DNA from 2 places in the Nocardiopsis sinuspersici genome. Region 1 is predicted to be linked to the other one. Evidence: riboswitches for the same ligand, from Rfam matches in the RefSeq annotation. Region 1 holds a riboswitch; the other holds the start of a gene.
The links. Region 1 has a riboswitch for glycine ahead of gcvP (aminomethyl-transferring glycine dehydrogenase). Riboswitches for the same ligand answer to the same signal wherever they lie in the genome.
Positions count from the first base shown of each region.

Region 2: linked by a shared signal. The riboswitch ahead of gcvT (glycine cleavage system aminomethyltransferase GcvT) and the one ahead of gcvP (aminomethyl-transferring glycine dehydrogenase) in region 1 are both predicted to bind glycine.

Region 1 is NZ_MCOK01000001.1:1,503,689-1,511,397, forward strand. Features, by position in the region: gene NOSIN_RS06300 (FHA domain-containing protein) at 48-590, shown strand; gene NOSIN_RS06305 (bifunctional nuclease family protein) at 764-1,237, shown strand; gene NOSIN_RS06310 (MerR family transcriptional regulator) at 1,713-2,201, shown strand; glycine riboswitch at 2,409-2,499, shown strand; gene gcvP (aminomethyl-transferring glycine dehydrogenase) at 2,598-5,492, shown strand; gene NOSIN_RS06320 (tetratricopeptide repeat protein) at 5,771-6,997, shown strand; gene NOSIN_RS06325 (DUF5999 family protein) at 7,085-7,273, opposite strand; gene NOSIN_RS06330 (threonine/serine exporter family protein) at 7,459-7,709, opposite strand, start outside.
Region 2 is NZ_MCOK01000001.1:481,779-489,487, forward strand. Features, by position in the region: gene glyA (serine hydroxymethyltransferase) at 1-974, opposite strand, end outside; gene gcvH (glycine cleavage system protein GcvH) at 982-1,362, opposite strand; gene gcvT (glycine cleavage system aminomethyltransferase GcvT) at 1,518-2,630, opposite strand; glycine riboswitch at 2,776-2,878, opposite strand; gene blaOXA (class D beta-lactamase) at 3,307-4,107, shown strand; gene NOSIN_RS02165 (3-deoxy-7-phosphoheptulonate synthase) at 4,204-5,265, opposite strand; gene NOSIN_RS02170 (AMP-binding protein) at 5,521-7,239, opposite strand; gene NOSIN_RS02175 (DUF4429 domain-containing protein) at 7,458-7,709, shown strand, end outside.

The DNA.
Region 1 (7,709 bases):
CAGCCGAATCAAGCACCGCCCCGTGCGGTAGGAGGCCGAGCCGACCTATGTCGAGCGTTTACTGCACGCAGTGCGGTCACGCCGTTGCGGATGATGCCCGTTTCTGCTCCCACTGTGGGACTCCCCTCCGCAAGGCCGAACAGCAGGATCCCCGGCCCGGCGCTGGCGGGGACTCCGGCGGAGACGTCACGTCGACCATCTCCATCTCCGGTATCCAGGCACTGGAGGACGAGGAGTCCGGTGACGAACTGGGCGGCGACGACCCCACGAACCCCGACGCCCTGCCGCCGGGCACGGCACTGCTCGTGGTCAGGCGCGGCCCCAACGCGGGGAGCCGCTTCCTGCTGGACAGTGACGTGACCACCGCCGGCCGCCACCCCAACAGCGACATCTTCCTCGACGACGTCACCGTCTCCCGCCGCCACGTGGAGTTCTTCCGCCGCGGTGACGGGTTCGGTGTCCGCGACGTGGGCAGCCTCAACGGCACCTACGTCAACCGGGAACCGGTCGACGAGGCCCAGCTCGGCGGGGGGGACGAGATCCAGATCGGCAAGTTCCGTATGGTGCTGCTGACCAAACCGCGACGCTGACGGGCACACCGGGGGCGAGCGCGGGTGCGGCGGGCGGGCCGATGAGGTTTGCGGCCCCCCGCCACAGGACAGCTTTGTAACGAAGGGTGCCGATTTCGCCCTCGGGTCCTGATCCACAGGAGGAGCAGGGACGAGCGCCCATCCGGCATGACGACTCGTGGGACGGAGACGCTGTGAAGCACATGGAGGTCGTCGGCGTCCGGGTTGAGATGCCCTCGAACCAGCCGATTGTCCTGCTCAAGGAATCCGATGGGGACCGTTACCTGCCGATCTGGATCGGCGGAGTGGAAGCGACCGCGATCGCGCTGGCCCAGCAGGGCGTGGCCCCGGCCCGGCCGCTCACCCACGACCTGCTCCGGGACGTGCTCGACGCCCTGGACACCGGACTCGAGACAGTCAACATCACCGGTCTCAACGACGGCATCTTCTACGCCGAACTGGTCTTCAGCAACGGCGTGGAGGTGAGCGCGCGCCCCTCCGACTCGATCGCCCTGGCACTGCGGACGGGCACACCCATCTACGCCCACGAGGACGTGATCGCCGAGGCCGGGATGCCGATACCGGACGAGCAGGAGGACCAGGTCGAGGCGTTCCGGGAGTTCCTGGACAACATCTCGCCCGAGGACTTCGGCAGGCGTACGGAGTAGGCACCGGAGCGACCCCTCCCGGGACCCGCACCCGCGTGCGGGTCCCACGCGTGGGCGGCACCGGTGCGAACGCACCGGCGCGGCCGAGAAGGACACGTCGTGACCTGCGGCTTTGTTCCGGGCGCCGGTGATAGATTGGAGCACGGAAATGGCCGTAGCGATCCGGGCCGAAACCCCGGTCGGCGCACAGGGCGCCGCCGGACGGCTCCGCGACACCAGCGCCGCGCGCACTTGGCGACGCGCCGCGTGGTGTCGTTGACGCTGCCGGTCGGCCGTCCTACCGTCAGTCCAGTGGAACCCGCGGCGCACCCGTTCCCTGAGTGGACATCCCCTGTCGATACCGCCGTGGGACGAGAAGCCGGAGGTCGGCGTGGCGGTAGCGGGCGGCGAGCGGGATCCCCATGACAGGCGGTTCGCGCTGCGGCTGGCAGGGCAGCAGGGCCTACTGTGCGAAGAGGACGTGGTGGCGCTGCCTATGGACGTCGGGTATCGGGGCCCCGCGGCGTGTACCGCTGCCGGGATCAGCTACCGCCAGCTCGACTACTGGGCCAGGACAGGCCTGGTGGAGCCGAGCGTGCGCACCGGAGCCCACAACGCCCCCCTGTACAGCCTCCCCGACATCCTGCTGCTCAAGGTGGCCAAACGGCTCCTGGACACCGGGATATCGTTGCAGCAGATCCGTACCGCGGTCGACCACCTGCGCGGCCGCCCCGCCCCCGACCTGGCCCGCATCACCCTCATGAGCGACGGCGTCAGCGTCTACGAGTGCACCTCGCCCGACGAGGTCGTCGACCTCATGCAGCGCGGACAGGGCATGTTCGGCCTGGCCCTGGCCAACGTCTGGCACGAGCTGGAGGAGGCACTGGGCGTGGTCCCCGCCGAGGAGCGGACCGACCTGCCCGCCGCGGCGCCCCAGCCCATGGACGAGCTGGCCAGGCGCCGCCGGGAGCGCCGTACCGGCTGAACCGCCCCTCCGGGCGCGAGGGGGAAGAACCCGCCGCCGGAGCCCGGCCCCGTTCGTGGAATCCCACAGGAGGGCGCCGTCCCCCCGGTGGAACACCTGACCGGAGGCGGTGCTCGGCACGGCCATCGAGTACCGTCGTAGTCACAACGGGGATGAAAACCGACATTCACCCTGCTTGTACACATGTACAGACTGTCAGCTGGCTGTCGATGCCGCGCGAGAGAGACCCCGCCAACGGGGCGCCGACGGGGCAATACTCCCCAGTAACCTCTCAGGCACCATGGACCGCGTGGAGTAGGCCGCTCTGAAGCCTGGGCACCGCCGTGCCCGGTGACAGAGGGGGAGACCGTGAGGAACACCGCCGAACAGACTCGGCCCTGTCACCAGGAGGTCTCCGTGCCAGACCAGCCCCTGCACACCCCCGGCGCACCCGCCCGGGTGTTCGCCGACCGCCACATCGGCCCCACCCCGGCCGAGACCCAGGAGATGCTCAAGGCCGTCGGCTACGGCTCTCCCGCCGAGCTCATGGCCGACGCCGTACCCGAGTCCATCCTCACCGGCCCCGGGAAGAGCGCGCCGCTGAACCTGCCCGAGGCGATCGGCGAGGCCGAGGCCCTGGCCGAACTGCGCGAACTGGCCTCGCGCAACGACACGCGCACCTCGCTGATCGGCCAGGGCTACTACGGCACCTTCACCCCGCCGGTCATCCTGCGCAACATCATGGAGAACCCCGCCTGGTACACGGCCTACACGCCCTACCAGCCCGAGATCTCCCAGGGGCGCCTGGAGGCCCTGCTCAACTTCCAGACCATGGTCTCGGACCTGACCGGCCTGCCCGTCTCCGGCGCCTCGCTGCTGGACGAGGCCACCGCCGCCGCCGAGGCCATGACCCTGGCCCGCCGCGCCTCCCGGAGCAAGGCCGACGTGTTCGTCGTCGACTCCGACGTCTTCCCCCAGACCCTGCAGGTACTGCGCACCCGCGCCGAACCCCTGGGAATCGAGATCGTGGTCGCCGACCTGTCCCGGGGCCTGCCCGAGGACGAGGCCTTCGGCGTCCTGGTGCAGTACCCCGCCTCCAGCGGCGCGGTCCGCGATCCCGGCACCGTCATCGCCCGGGCGCACGAGCGCGGCGCCCTCGCGGTGGTGGCCGCCGACATCCTCGCCCTGACCCTGCTGCGCAGCCCCGGCGACCTGGGCGCCGACATCGCGGTCGGCTCCACCCAGCGCCTCGGCGTCCCGCTCGGCTTCGGCGGTCCGCACGCCGGGTACATGGCCGTCAGCGAGAAGCTGCGCCGCCAGCTTCCCGGCCGCCTGGTCGGCGTCTCGGTGGACAACGCGGGCAGGCCCGCCTACCGCCTGGCCCTACAGACCCGCGAGCAGCACATCCGCCGTGAGAAGGCCACCAGCAACATCTGCACCGCGCAGGTCCTGCTCGCCGTCATGGCGGGGATGTACGCCGTCTACCACGGCCCCGACGGCCTGCGCGCGATCGCCCGCCAGGTACACACCCGCACCGCCGCCCTGGCCGACGCCCTCGCCGAGCGCGGCTTCGAGGTCGTGCACTCCGCCTACTTCGACACCCTGCGCGTGCGCGTGCCCGGCGCGGACCGCGTCGTGCGGTCCGCCCTGGAGGCCGGGTACAACCTGCTGGCCGTCGACCGGGACACGGTCGGGGTGAGCGTGGACGAGACCACCACCGAGGCCGATCTGGAGCAGGTCCTGGCCGCCTTCGGCGAGTCCGAGCGCGGCCCCTCCCGGGGGCGCCTGGGCGTGGACGAGGCCGCCGACCGCCTGCCCGCCGGACTGGCCCGCGAGATCGACTACCTGACCCACCCGGTGTTCAACACCCACCGCAGCGAGACCTCGCTGCTGCGCTACATGCGCCGCCTGTCCGACCGCGACCTGGCGCTGGACCGCACGATGATCCCGCTGGGCTCGTGCACCATGAAGCTCAACTCCACCACCGAGATGGAGCCGGTCACCTGGCCGGAGTTCGCGGGCCTGCACCCGCTCGCGCCGCTGGACCAGGCCGCCGGAAGCGTGGCCCTGATCCACGACCTGGAGGCCTGGCTGGCCGAGGTCACCGGCTACGACGCGGTGTCCCTGCAGCCCAACGCCGGCTCCCAGGGCGAGCTCGCCGGCCTGCTGGCCATCCGCGGGCACCACCGCTCGCGGGGCGAGGCCCACCGCGACGTGTGCCTGATCCCGAGCTCCGCGCACGGCACCAACGCCGCCAGCGCGGTCATGGCCGGTATGCGCGTGGCCGTCGTGGCCTGTGACGACAACGGCAACGTCGACATGGACGACCTGCGCGCCAAGACCGCGGAGCACGCGGAGGACCTGGCGGCCATCATGGTCACCTACCCGTCCACGCACGGCGTGTACGAGAGCACCATCACCGAGGTGTGCCGCCTGGTCCACGAGGCGGGCGGCCAGGTGTACGTGGACGGCGCCAACCTGAACGCGCTGCTGGGCTGGGCCAAGCCGGGGGAGTTCGGCGCCGACGTCAGCCACCTGAACCTGCACAAGACCTTCTGCATCCCGCACGGCGGCGGAGGCCCGGGCGTGGGCCCGGTCGCGGTCCGCTCCCACCTGGCCGGCTTCCTGCCCAACCACCCGAGCCAGCCCGAGGCGGGCCCGCACACGGGCGTGGGACCGGTCTCCGCGGCCCCGTTCGGCTCGGCGGGCATCCTGCCCATCTCCTGGGCCTACATGCGGATGATGGGGGAGGAGGGCCTGCGCTCGGCCACCGAGATCGCGGTGCTGTCCGCCAACTACCTGGCCAGGCGGCTGGAGCCGTACTTCCCCGTCCTCTACACCGGCGCGGACGGCCTGGTGGCCCACGAGTGCGTCATCGACATCCGCCCGCTGCAGAAGGCCAGCGGCATCAGCAACGAGGACGTCGCCAAGCGGCTCATGGACTACGGCTTCCACGCGCCGACGATGTCGTTCCCGGTCAACGGCACTCTGATGGTGGAGCCGACCGAGAGCGAGAACCTGGCCGAGCTGGACCGGTTCGTGGAGGCGATGGTCGCCATCCGCGGCGAGATCGACAGGGTGGCCTCGGGTGAGTGGGACGCCGAGGACAACCCGCTGCGCAACGCGCCGCACACGGCCGAGGCGGTGACCGCCGACGAGTGGGGGCACGGCTACACCCGCGCCGAGGCGGCGTACCCGCTGGCGTCGCTGCGCACGGACAAGTATTGGCCGCCGGTCGGCCGGATCGACCAGGCCTACGGCGACCGCAACCTGGTCTGCTCCTGCCCGCCGCCGGAGGCCTTCCAGATGTAGGGCGCCCGAGGGCGCGAGGGGCGCCGGCCTTCGGGCCGGCGCCCCTTCGCGTGCCTCCCCGATGGCGGGGGAGGCGCTCCAAGGCGCCCGGTGCTGAATCTACGTCGTACAGGTGCTGCTTGTGTTGAGAAGGAACGGGGAGGGGCAGGGAAAGGGGGAAGACACCCGGCCGACACCCGGGCGCGAGCCGCCGCCCCCGGCGCGACCGCGTTAGGGTTGCGACGACACGGCTCGCGTTCCCACCACACGCACCGACGCCCCCATGGAAAGCGGAACCCATGACCACGACGTCCGGACCTCCCGCGCGCTCTGGCCCCGCCGACCCGCCCTCGGCCACCGACCCCCAGGACACGGCAGAGCCCGCCGCGCCCTCGGGGCGGGACGCCTCCGGCCTGTGCGACCAGGCCCAGGACCTCGCCGAGAACGGTCACCTCGCACGCGCCGCCAAGCTCTACCGGCAGGCCGTGGCGGCCAACCCCCACCCGCACGTGCAGGCCAGGGCCCTGCTCGGCCTGGCCGTGGTCGAGGACCAGCGCGGCGACCCGCCCGCCGCCCGCGAGGCGGCCCGCCGCGCGCTGGCCACGGGGGACTCGCGGTACGCCCCGCGCGCGGCCCACCACCTCGCGCTCTCCCTGGAGCAGGACGGCGAGGCCGCCGAGGCCGAACACGTCTGGCGCCGCCTGCTCGACCTCGGCGGCCCGGCCCACACCGCCGTGGCCCACTACGGGCTGGCCCGCGCCGCCGAGGAACGCGGTGACACCGACGGTGCCGAGGAGCACTGGGAGGCGGCGCTGACCCTGCCGCCCGACCCCGACGCGGTCAGCCGACTGCACGCCGCCACGGTCGCCGACGCCTCCCGCGACCTGGCCGGGCGCCTGCTGGGACGGGGACTGCCCGGCGCCGCCGCGGCGGCCGTCGAACGCGGCCTGTCGGTCGTGGACGACCCCGGGCTGCGCCTGCTGCGCGCCGCCGCCCACCTCGAACACGCCATCGCCGACGCCGGCGCGGTCGTCGACTCGGAAGGGGGTACGGGGGAGACGGCCGCCGCCGTGGAGCTTCTCGCGGGACTGCTCGCCCTGCGCGGGGATCCCGCCGCGGCCGAGCGGGCCTGGCGGCTGGGCCTGGGCGACCGGGACCAGGACACCGCCGAGGAGGTGCGCCGGCGGCTGCGCAGGGGCTTCGCCACGCCCGAGGAGGAGGGCGGCGAGGCCGGACTCCCGTGGTGGGAGCCCTACCTGGAGGAGGCCGTGGCGACGGCGAGCGCGCCCGCCCTGGCGGGAGAGCTGTTCGCGGTCATCACCCGGATGCACGCCCTGCTGGCGGTGCCGGTGGTGGAGGGGGAGTCGCGTCCGGGCGCGCTGCGGACCGCGATGGAGCAGGCCGTGCGCACCCCGAGCGAGCTGGTGTGGGGCCCCGGCGTGCACGCCGACTTCCGACGTCGGCTGAGCGAGGCGACGGGCGGTCGGGACGTGCTACCCGAGGGCTGGCCCGAGAACGGGGGATGAGCGGTCCCGGAGCGTCGGCGCCCGGTCCCGCGGGGCCGGGCGCCGCTTTCCGACCGCGTCCCCGTCGGATGTGGTCCGCTCGCGCGCTCAGGCGGCGACGCGGGGCCGGTGCGGGGCGACGGACACCCCGTCGGGGAGCAGTTCGCCGGTGTCGTCGAAGAGGACGACGCCGTTGCAGAGCAGACTCCAGCCCTGTTCCGGGTGACTGGAGAGGACCCGGGCCGCCTCGCGGTCGGTGTCCTCGAAGGACGGGCAGGGAGGTTCATGGCTGCACATGGGTCTGGCCTTTCGATCCACGGGTGCTCGTCGTTGAGCTGAAGCCAAGGGTAGTGGCTCACATCACATGCTTGTTGCGGTTTGGAGCGGACGAGCGGCCCTGTCGCCGTCGTCCGCTCTCCCCCTGTGGGACACCCCCAGGTCAGCGGCGGTTCCCGCCTGTCCGGATCCGGACGGAAAGAAACTCAGTACCCGCCACGGGTGCGGCGTGCCGCCGGGCGGCTGCGCATTCCGGCGCCCGCCAGACCGCCGCGCTGGAAGGCCCGTACCAGCTCGCCGCCGAGGTTGACCCCGGCGCCCAGCGCCAGGCCCACCATGACCGCCTCCGCCAGGCTGAGCAGGCCCGCCACCGCGCCGATCTCCAGGTTGTCGGTGCCCTGCGTGATCTGGATCAGCCCCCGGTACAGGATGCTTCCCGGCAGCAGAGGCGCGATCG
Region 2 (7,709 bases), 1.0 Mb from region 1:
ACCAGGTGCACGTCCGTGCCCCCGGTGAGCACCTTCACGCCGGCCTCGGCCGTGTCCGGGCGGGTCAGGCGCTCGGCTAGCAGCTTGGCGCCGGAGACGGTGCGCCGCTGGCGGTCGGCGAACTCCTCGCCCGCCGCGACCCTGAGCGAGACCGCCTTGGCCGCGATCACGTGCTCCAGCGGTCCGCCCTGCATGCCGGGGAACACCGCGGAGTTGATCTTCTTGCCGTACTCCGCCTTGGCCAGGATCATGCCGCCGCGCGGACCGCCCAGGGTCTTGTGCGTGGTGGTGGTGACCACGTCGGCGTGCGGCACCGGGTTGGGGTGCAGCCCCGCCGCGACCAGGCCGGCGAAGTGCGCCATGTCCACCATCAGCAGGGCGCCGACCGAGTCGGCGATCTTGCGGAAGCGGGCGAAGTCCAACTGGCGCGGGTAGGCCGACCACCCGGCGACGATCATCTTCGGCCGGTGCTCCTCGGCGAGCGCCTCGATCTCGTCGTAGTCGACGGTGCCGTCCTCGTCGCGCACGTGGTAGGCCACCGCGTTGAGGATCTTGCCGGAGTAGTTGATCTTCATGCCGTGGGTCAGGTGGCCGCCGTGGGCCAGGTCCAGGCCCAGGATGGTGTCACCCGGCTTGAGCAGCGCGAAGTACACGGCCGTGTTGGCCTGTGCGCCCGAGTGCGGCTGCACGTTCGCGTGCTCGGCGCCGAACAGCGCCTTGGCGCGGTCGATCGCGAGCTGTTCGACGACGTCGACGTGCTCGCACCCGCCGTAGTAGCGGCGGCCGGGATAGCCCTCCGCGTACTTGTTGGTCAGGACGGTGCCCTGCGCCTCGATGACCGCCTGGGGAGCGAAGTTCTCCGAGGCGATCATCTCCAGGGTGTCGCGCTGGCGGGCCAGCTCCGCGTCGACCGCGGCCGACACCTCGGGGTCCAGTTCGCCCAGCGTCTGGTTGAGCGTGTTGTCAGTAGCCATCGGGGGCCTACTCCTCGCCTTCGGTCAGCTTGGTGTACTCCTCGGCGGAGAGCAGATCGGAGGGCTCCTCGGAGACACGGGCCCTGAACAGCCACCCGGTCCCGAAGGGATCGGAGTTGACCGACTCGGGCGCGTCTTCGAGGGCCTCGTTGACCTCGACGACCTCGCCGCTGACGGGTGAGTAGATGTCGCTGACGGACTTGGTGGACTCCACCTCGCCGCACGGCTCGCCCGCGGACACCTCGCTGCCGACCTCGGGCGCCTCGACGAAGACGATGTCGCCCAGGGACTCGGCGGCGAACGAGGTGATCCCGACGGTGGCGACTCCGTCCTCGATCACGACCCACTCGTGTTTGGCGGTGTAACCCAGCTCCGTGGGAACGCTCACTTCAACTCTCCTTGGAGGTGTTCCATTTTCCTGCCGCGCGCCCGCAGGCTGCCCGGCCCGGCCTACGCCCGGTCACGCCCCGTGCGTGCTGGTCCCTCTGTGGTGGGATCCCGCCGCGGGGCGCATGGGCCTTCGGGGTGTGAAGGCCCCCTGCTCTACGGCTGCCGCTTGTAGAACGGCAGTTCGACCACGTCGACGTCCTCGCCCCGTCCGCGCACGTCCACGGTGAACGCGCCGGTCGAGGTGTCGAGGTCGCCGTCCACGTAGGCCATGGCGATGGGGCGGCCCAGGGTGGGGGAGGGCGCGCCGCTGGTGGTGGTTCCGACGACCGCGCCGTCGCGCAGGACGTCCTGGCCCCTGCGCAGCGGGCGGCGCCCGCGCGCGACGAGGCCGATGAGGCGGCGGGGACGGGAAGTGCGCGAGGCCTCCTCCAGGGCCGTCCGGCCCACGAAGTCGCCCTTGTCGAACTTGACCACCCGGCCCAGGCCGGCGTCGAAGGGGGTGAGGTCGGCGGTGAGCTCCTGCCCGTACAGCGGCATCCCGGCCTCCAGGCGCAGGGTGTCGCGGGCCGAGAGCCCGGCGGGCACGAGGCCGTGCCTCCTCCCCTCGGCCATGAGGGCGTCCCACACCTTCGGGGCCTTCGTCGCGGGGTTGAGGAAGATCTCGAAGCCGTCCTCACCGGTGTAGCCGGTGCGGGCGAGCAGGACGGGCTCGCCGGCGACGGTGTGCTCGTACCCGGCGTAGTAGCGGATGTCGTCCAGGTTCGCGTCGGTCAGCGGCGCCAGGACGTCCACGGCGCGCGGGCCCTGAAGGGCGATCAGGGCGTGGTCGGCGGACTCGTCGGCGACCTCGGTGTCGAAGCCGGAGGCCCGCTCGGCCAGGGCGGAGGCCACGACCGGCATGTTGACGGCGTTGGCCACGACGAGGTACTCCTCCTCGCCCAGCCGGTAGACGATGAGGTCGTCCAGGACCCCGCCGTCCTCGCCGGTGATCATGGTGTACCGGGCCCGGCCGACCTTGACCCGGGACAGGTGTCCCACGAGGGCGTGGTCCAGGGCGTCGGCGGCCTGCGGACCGGTCAGCCGGATCTCGCCCATGTGGGAGAGGTCGAACAGGCCTGCGGCCTCGCGCACCGCCTTGTGCTCGGCGGTCTCGCTGCCGTAGCGCAGCGGCATGAGCCATCCGGCGAAGTCGACGAGGGTGGCACCGGCCTTCTCGTGGACCTCGCGCAGCGTTGTGGAGCGCGGCGCGGATGCGGGCTCTGACATGGGCACTCCCGAGAGGATGGGCGTCGTGACGTGAGTGGCGTTGCCATCCTCCCCCTCTGTCATCGGTGCCTGAGAGCTTCGCCACGCGCTCGGCGCGGCTTGCACCTTCGGCGAGGGACGGCCCGTCCCTGCTTTCCAGAGTGGTCTCGCCCGTACGGTCCACTGTGCCTGAGAGGTTGTCTTCGGGGAGGAATTGCTCCTTCGGCGGCCTCACGCTGGATACGCGGGCACTCTCCCGTACGGGGTCAGCAACACGTTCAGCCTAGCAGCGGCCGCACACGGCCCCAAGGGTGCCCGTGGATGCCCGCGGCGGGGTCGCGGGACCGCCGCACGGGCCCCGCGACGGGGCCGCCGCTCAGCGCGCCCGTGTCCGGCGCCCCGCGAAAGTCCGTGCCGACACCCTGCCGAACCCGCTGCCCCGGAGGGGCCGGAAGGTTAGCGTGAGCCGGAGACGGGCTTTCGGCGCGTGGAGGGATGGCCAGTGCGAACCGACATCGAGCACAGGGCCCGGAGGAGGCGCGCGGCGGCGTCCGGCCTGCCCGCGCTGGCCGCCGGATGCGTTCTCACCCTGGTCGCGGGGACCGGGTGCGCCGGGGACGGGCCGGGCGGCGGCCCCCGGGGCGCGGAGGAGACGGCCGGGGTCGCCGGGCAGGGCGCGGAGAACGGCGTCCGGCCCCTGACCCGGGGCGACGTGGCCACCGAGGAGCGCGAGGACCTGGAGGCGGCGTTCTCCGAGGAGGGGGTCGAGGGCACCTTCGTGCTCTACGACGTGCGGAGGCGGACGGCGGTCGTGGTCGGGCCGGAGGAGGCCCGCGAGCGCGCGGTGCCCGCGTCCACCTTCAAGCTCGCCAACACCCTGATCGGGTTGCAGACGGGCGCGGTCGAGGACGTGGACGAGGTACTGCCCTACGGCGGCGAACCGCAGCCGGTCTCCGCGTGGGAGCGGGACATGTCCCTGCGCGAGGCCCTGCCCGCCTCGAACGTCCCCGTGTACCAGGAGCTGGCGCGCAGGGTCGGGCACCAGCGGATGGCGACGTGGGTGGACCGGTTCGGCTACGGCAACCGGTCGGTGGGCGGCGCGGACTCGGTGGACCGGTTCTGGCTGGAGGGCCCGCTGGAGATCTCCGCCATGGAGCAGACCTCCTTCCTGGCCGGCCTGGCCCTCGCCGACCTGCCCGTGGACACCGGGCACCAGCAGGCGCTCCACGAGATCGCCGAGGTGGAGGAGGGCGACGGCTACACCCTGTACGCCAAGAGCGGCTGGGGCCGGGGCGCCGACTCCGCTCCCGGCTGGTGGGTGGGCTGGGTGGAGCGCGGTGAGGACGTGTACACGTTCGCGCTGCGCGTCGAGGTGGAGGAGGACGGGGACGCCGGGCTGCGGGAGCCGCTGGCCAGGGAGATGCTCGTGGAACTGGAGGCACTGCCCCCGGAGGCGCGGCCCTCCGAGGCGCCGCCCGCGGAGACCGCGGGGGAGTGACCCCCGGAGTACCGTTCCGGGCCGCCGGTGGGCGGCCCGGAACGGTACCCGGCCTCAGGGTCTCGGCCTCGCCGGCCCGGCTTCGGTGCCTCGGCCTCAGGCCGCGTTCTTGCGGCGCCGGCGCACGGCCTCGGCCAGTTGGGAGAGCACCTCGCCGGTGGTCTCCCAGCCCATGCACTTGTCGGTGATCGACTGGCCGTAGGTCAGGTCGGCGGGGTCGCCCAGCTTCTGGGCGCCCTCGACGATGAAGCTCTCCAGCATGACGCCGATGACGCCCTTCTGGCCCTCGGCGACCTGGGCGGCGATCGAGGCCGCCACACCGGGCTGGCGGGTGTGGTCCTTGCCGCTGTTGGCGTGGCTGGCGTCGATCATCAGGCGGCGGGGCAGCCCGGAGCCCTCGATGACGTCCAGGGCCGCGTTGACCGGCTCGGCGCCGAAGTTGGGGCCGCTGCGGCCGCCGCGCAGGATGACGTGGCAGTCCGGGTTGCCGTCGGTCACGACCACGGAACCCGCTCCGGCGGTGTCGATCCCGAAGAAGGTGTGCGATGCGGAGGCCGCGCCGACGGCGTCCACGGCCACCTGCACGTCGCCGTCCGTGCCGTTCTTGAAGCCCACGGGCGTGCTCAGGCCGCTGCTCAGCTGGCGGTGCACCTGGCTCTCCGTGGTGCGCGCACCGATGGCGCCCCAGGAGACGACGTCGGCGATGTACTGGGGGGTGATGGGGTCGAGGAACTCGGTCCCGGCGGGCAGCCCCAGCGAGTTGATGTCCAGCAGGAGCTTGCGCGCGGTGCGCAGGCCGCGGTGCACGTCGTAGGTGTCGTCCAGGCCGGGGTCGTTGATCAGGCCCTTCCACCCCACGGTGGTGCGCGGCTTCTCGAAGTACACGCGCATCACGACGCACAGCTCCTCGCGCAGGGAGGGCACCAGCTCGGCCAGGCGGCGTGCGTAGTCCATGGCGGACTCGGGGTCGTGCACCGAACAGGGGCCCACGACGACCAGCAGGCGGTCGTCCTCGCCGTCCAGTACGCGCTTGACCTCGGCGCGCGAGTCCTCCACCAGGGAACTGCGCTCGGGACCCAGCGGGAGCTCGGCCAGCAGGTCCCGGGGGGCGATGAGCGGCTTGTAACTGGCCACCCGTGTGTCGTTCGTGCTCGGCATGGTGTTCCCCTTGGGTCCCGTCTGTCCTTATTTCGCTGTCGTCACGAAAGCTGTCGCCGTGAAAACAGTAGCGCGGCCGGACACGGGCGGCGCGGCCGCACCGGGTATTTCGGCACGGCCCGCGGGATGGGAAGGACCACACCGGTTCGGCGACCGAAAAAGCGTCTCATTTCGTGAGACGCTATTTCCGCGAACCCCGTGGCAATTTCCGTCGGGACGGTCGCCGGAGCGGACGGGAGCCCGTCTCCGGCCCGGTCAGTCCCCCAGCCCCGGGAGGTCCTCCTCCCAGTACTCGTGCGGGTTGCGCGTACCGTCGGTGACCGCGCCGCGCTCGGCCTCGGCCCGGCGCAGCTGCACCCGACGAATCTTACCGGAGACGGTCTTGGGTAGCTCGGCGAACTCCAGGCGGCGCACCCTCTTGTACGGCGACAGGCGCTCGTGGGCGTGCTCCAGGATCGCCCGCGCGGTCTCGGCGTCGGGCCTCACCCCGTCGGCCGGGGCCACGTACGCCTTGGCCACCGCGAGCCGCAGCGGATCGGGTGAGGGGACGACGGCGGCCTCCGCCACGTATTCGTGTTCGACCAGAACGCTTTCGAGTTCAAATGGTGAGATCCGGTAATCTGAGGCCTTGAACACATCGTCGGATCTGCCTATATAGGTAATGTAGCCGTTCGAATCCCGACTGGCGATGTCACCGGTGCGGTAGAGGCCGCCGCGGGTTACCGACCGGGTGAGGTCGGAGTTGTCGACGTAGCCCTTCATCAGTCCCACGGGCACCTCGGTCAGATCCACGCAGACCTGCCCGGTGTCGGACGGCTCGTCGGTGGCCTGGTCCGTCAGGAGCACGTCGTACCCGGGCAGCGCCCGCCCCATCGATCCGGGTACCACCTCCTGGCCGGGGCCGTTGCCGAGCAGCATGGTCGTCTCGGTCTGCCCGAACCCGTCGCGTACGGTCACCCCCCACGCGTCGCGGATCCGCTCCACCACGTCGGCGTTGAGCGGCTCGCCGGTGGCCACCGCCTCGCGCAGCCCCACGTCCCACGTGGCCGGGTCGGCCTGTAGGAGCATCCGCCACACCGTGGGCGGCGCGCACAGGACGTCCACCCCGCAGCGCACCACCTCCTCCAGCAGCCGCCCGGCGTCGAAACGCTCCTGGTTGACCACCAGCACCGTCGCCTCGGCGTTCCAGGGCGCGAACACGCTGCTGTAGGCGTGCTTGGCCCAGCCGGGCGCGGACACGTTCAGGTGGACGTCGCCCGGCTGCACACCCAGCCAGTACATGGTCGACAGGTGTCCCACCGGATACGAGCACTGGGTGTGGGTGACCAGCTTCGGCCAGGAGGCCGTCCCGGAGGTGAAGTACTGCAACAGGGGGTCGTCGGGATGGGTGGGGTGCGGCGGGCGAAAGTCCAGTCCGGCGTGCTCGGACTCGGCGTAGTTCAGCCACCCCTCCATGTAGCCCACGCAGATCCGCGTCCAGTGTCCCCGCAGCGACGCGAACTTCTCCGTCTCGGCCGCCGCGCAGACCACGTGCGCGATGTAGCCGCGCTCCAGCCGGTCCAGCAGGTCGTTCTCGGACAGGGCGGTGGCGGTCGGGGCGACCACGGCGCCGAGCTTGACCGCGGCGAGCAGGGTCTCCCACAGCTCCACCTGGTTGCCCAGCATCAGCATGATCCGGTCGCCCGCGTGCACACCCTGGTTGCTCAGCCAGTTCGCCACCTGGTTGGAGCGCTCCGACATCTGCCGGTAGGTGTGCCTGGCCTGGCTGCCGTCCTCCTCCACGATCCACAGCGCGGTCCGGTCCGGACGCCGCTCGGCCACCTCGTCGAAGTAGTCCAGTGCCCAGTTGAACCGGTCCGACCGGGGCCAGGCGAACTCCTGGTGCGCCCTCTCCTGGTCCTCGCGGTGCCTCAGGAGCAGGTCCCGTGCGGCGAGGAACTCCGCCGCACCCGCGGCGGCCTTCTCTCTCGACATCTCTGGCGACCTCCGGTTCGGGGACGGGGAGCCGACCGCACTGTCCGCCGACTCCGCCCGAAAAGGGGCGGATGAGGCAGGTGTGCCCCGTTGGTCCTACCCGGGATGCGCGACCGTGACGCCTCGCCGGGACGGCCTCCGGTCCGCCGGCCAGCGGTCCCAGGAGCGCCGTCCAGCGGTCTCCTGCGCCGATCCGCCTGGCCCTAGGATTGGTGCACATGGAGGAACTTCGCGGACACCACGGAACCTGGCGGATCGACGACGAGACGATACGTATCCGTTTCGGCTCCGGCCGCAAGGTGCCCACCCTGCTCAAGTCCCTGGGCGGCTGCTCGGTCCCGATGGCCGCCGTCCGCGAGGTCGACTTCGACCCGGGTGGCCGCAAGCAGGGGTGGCGGCTGCGGCTACGGCTGGCGGAGGGCACCGACCCCTACGCGGCCCTGGGCGTCCCCGGCCGGGACGGGCTCACC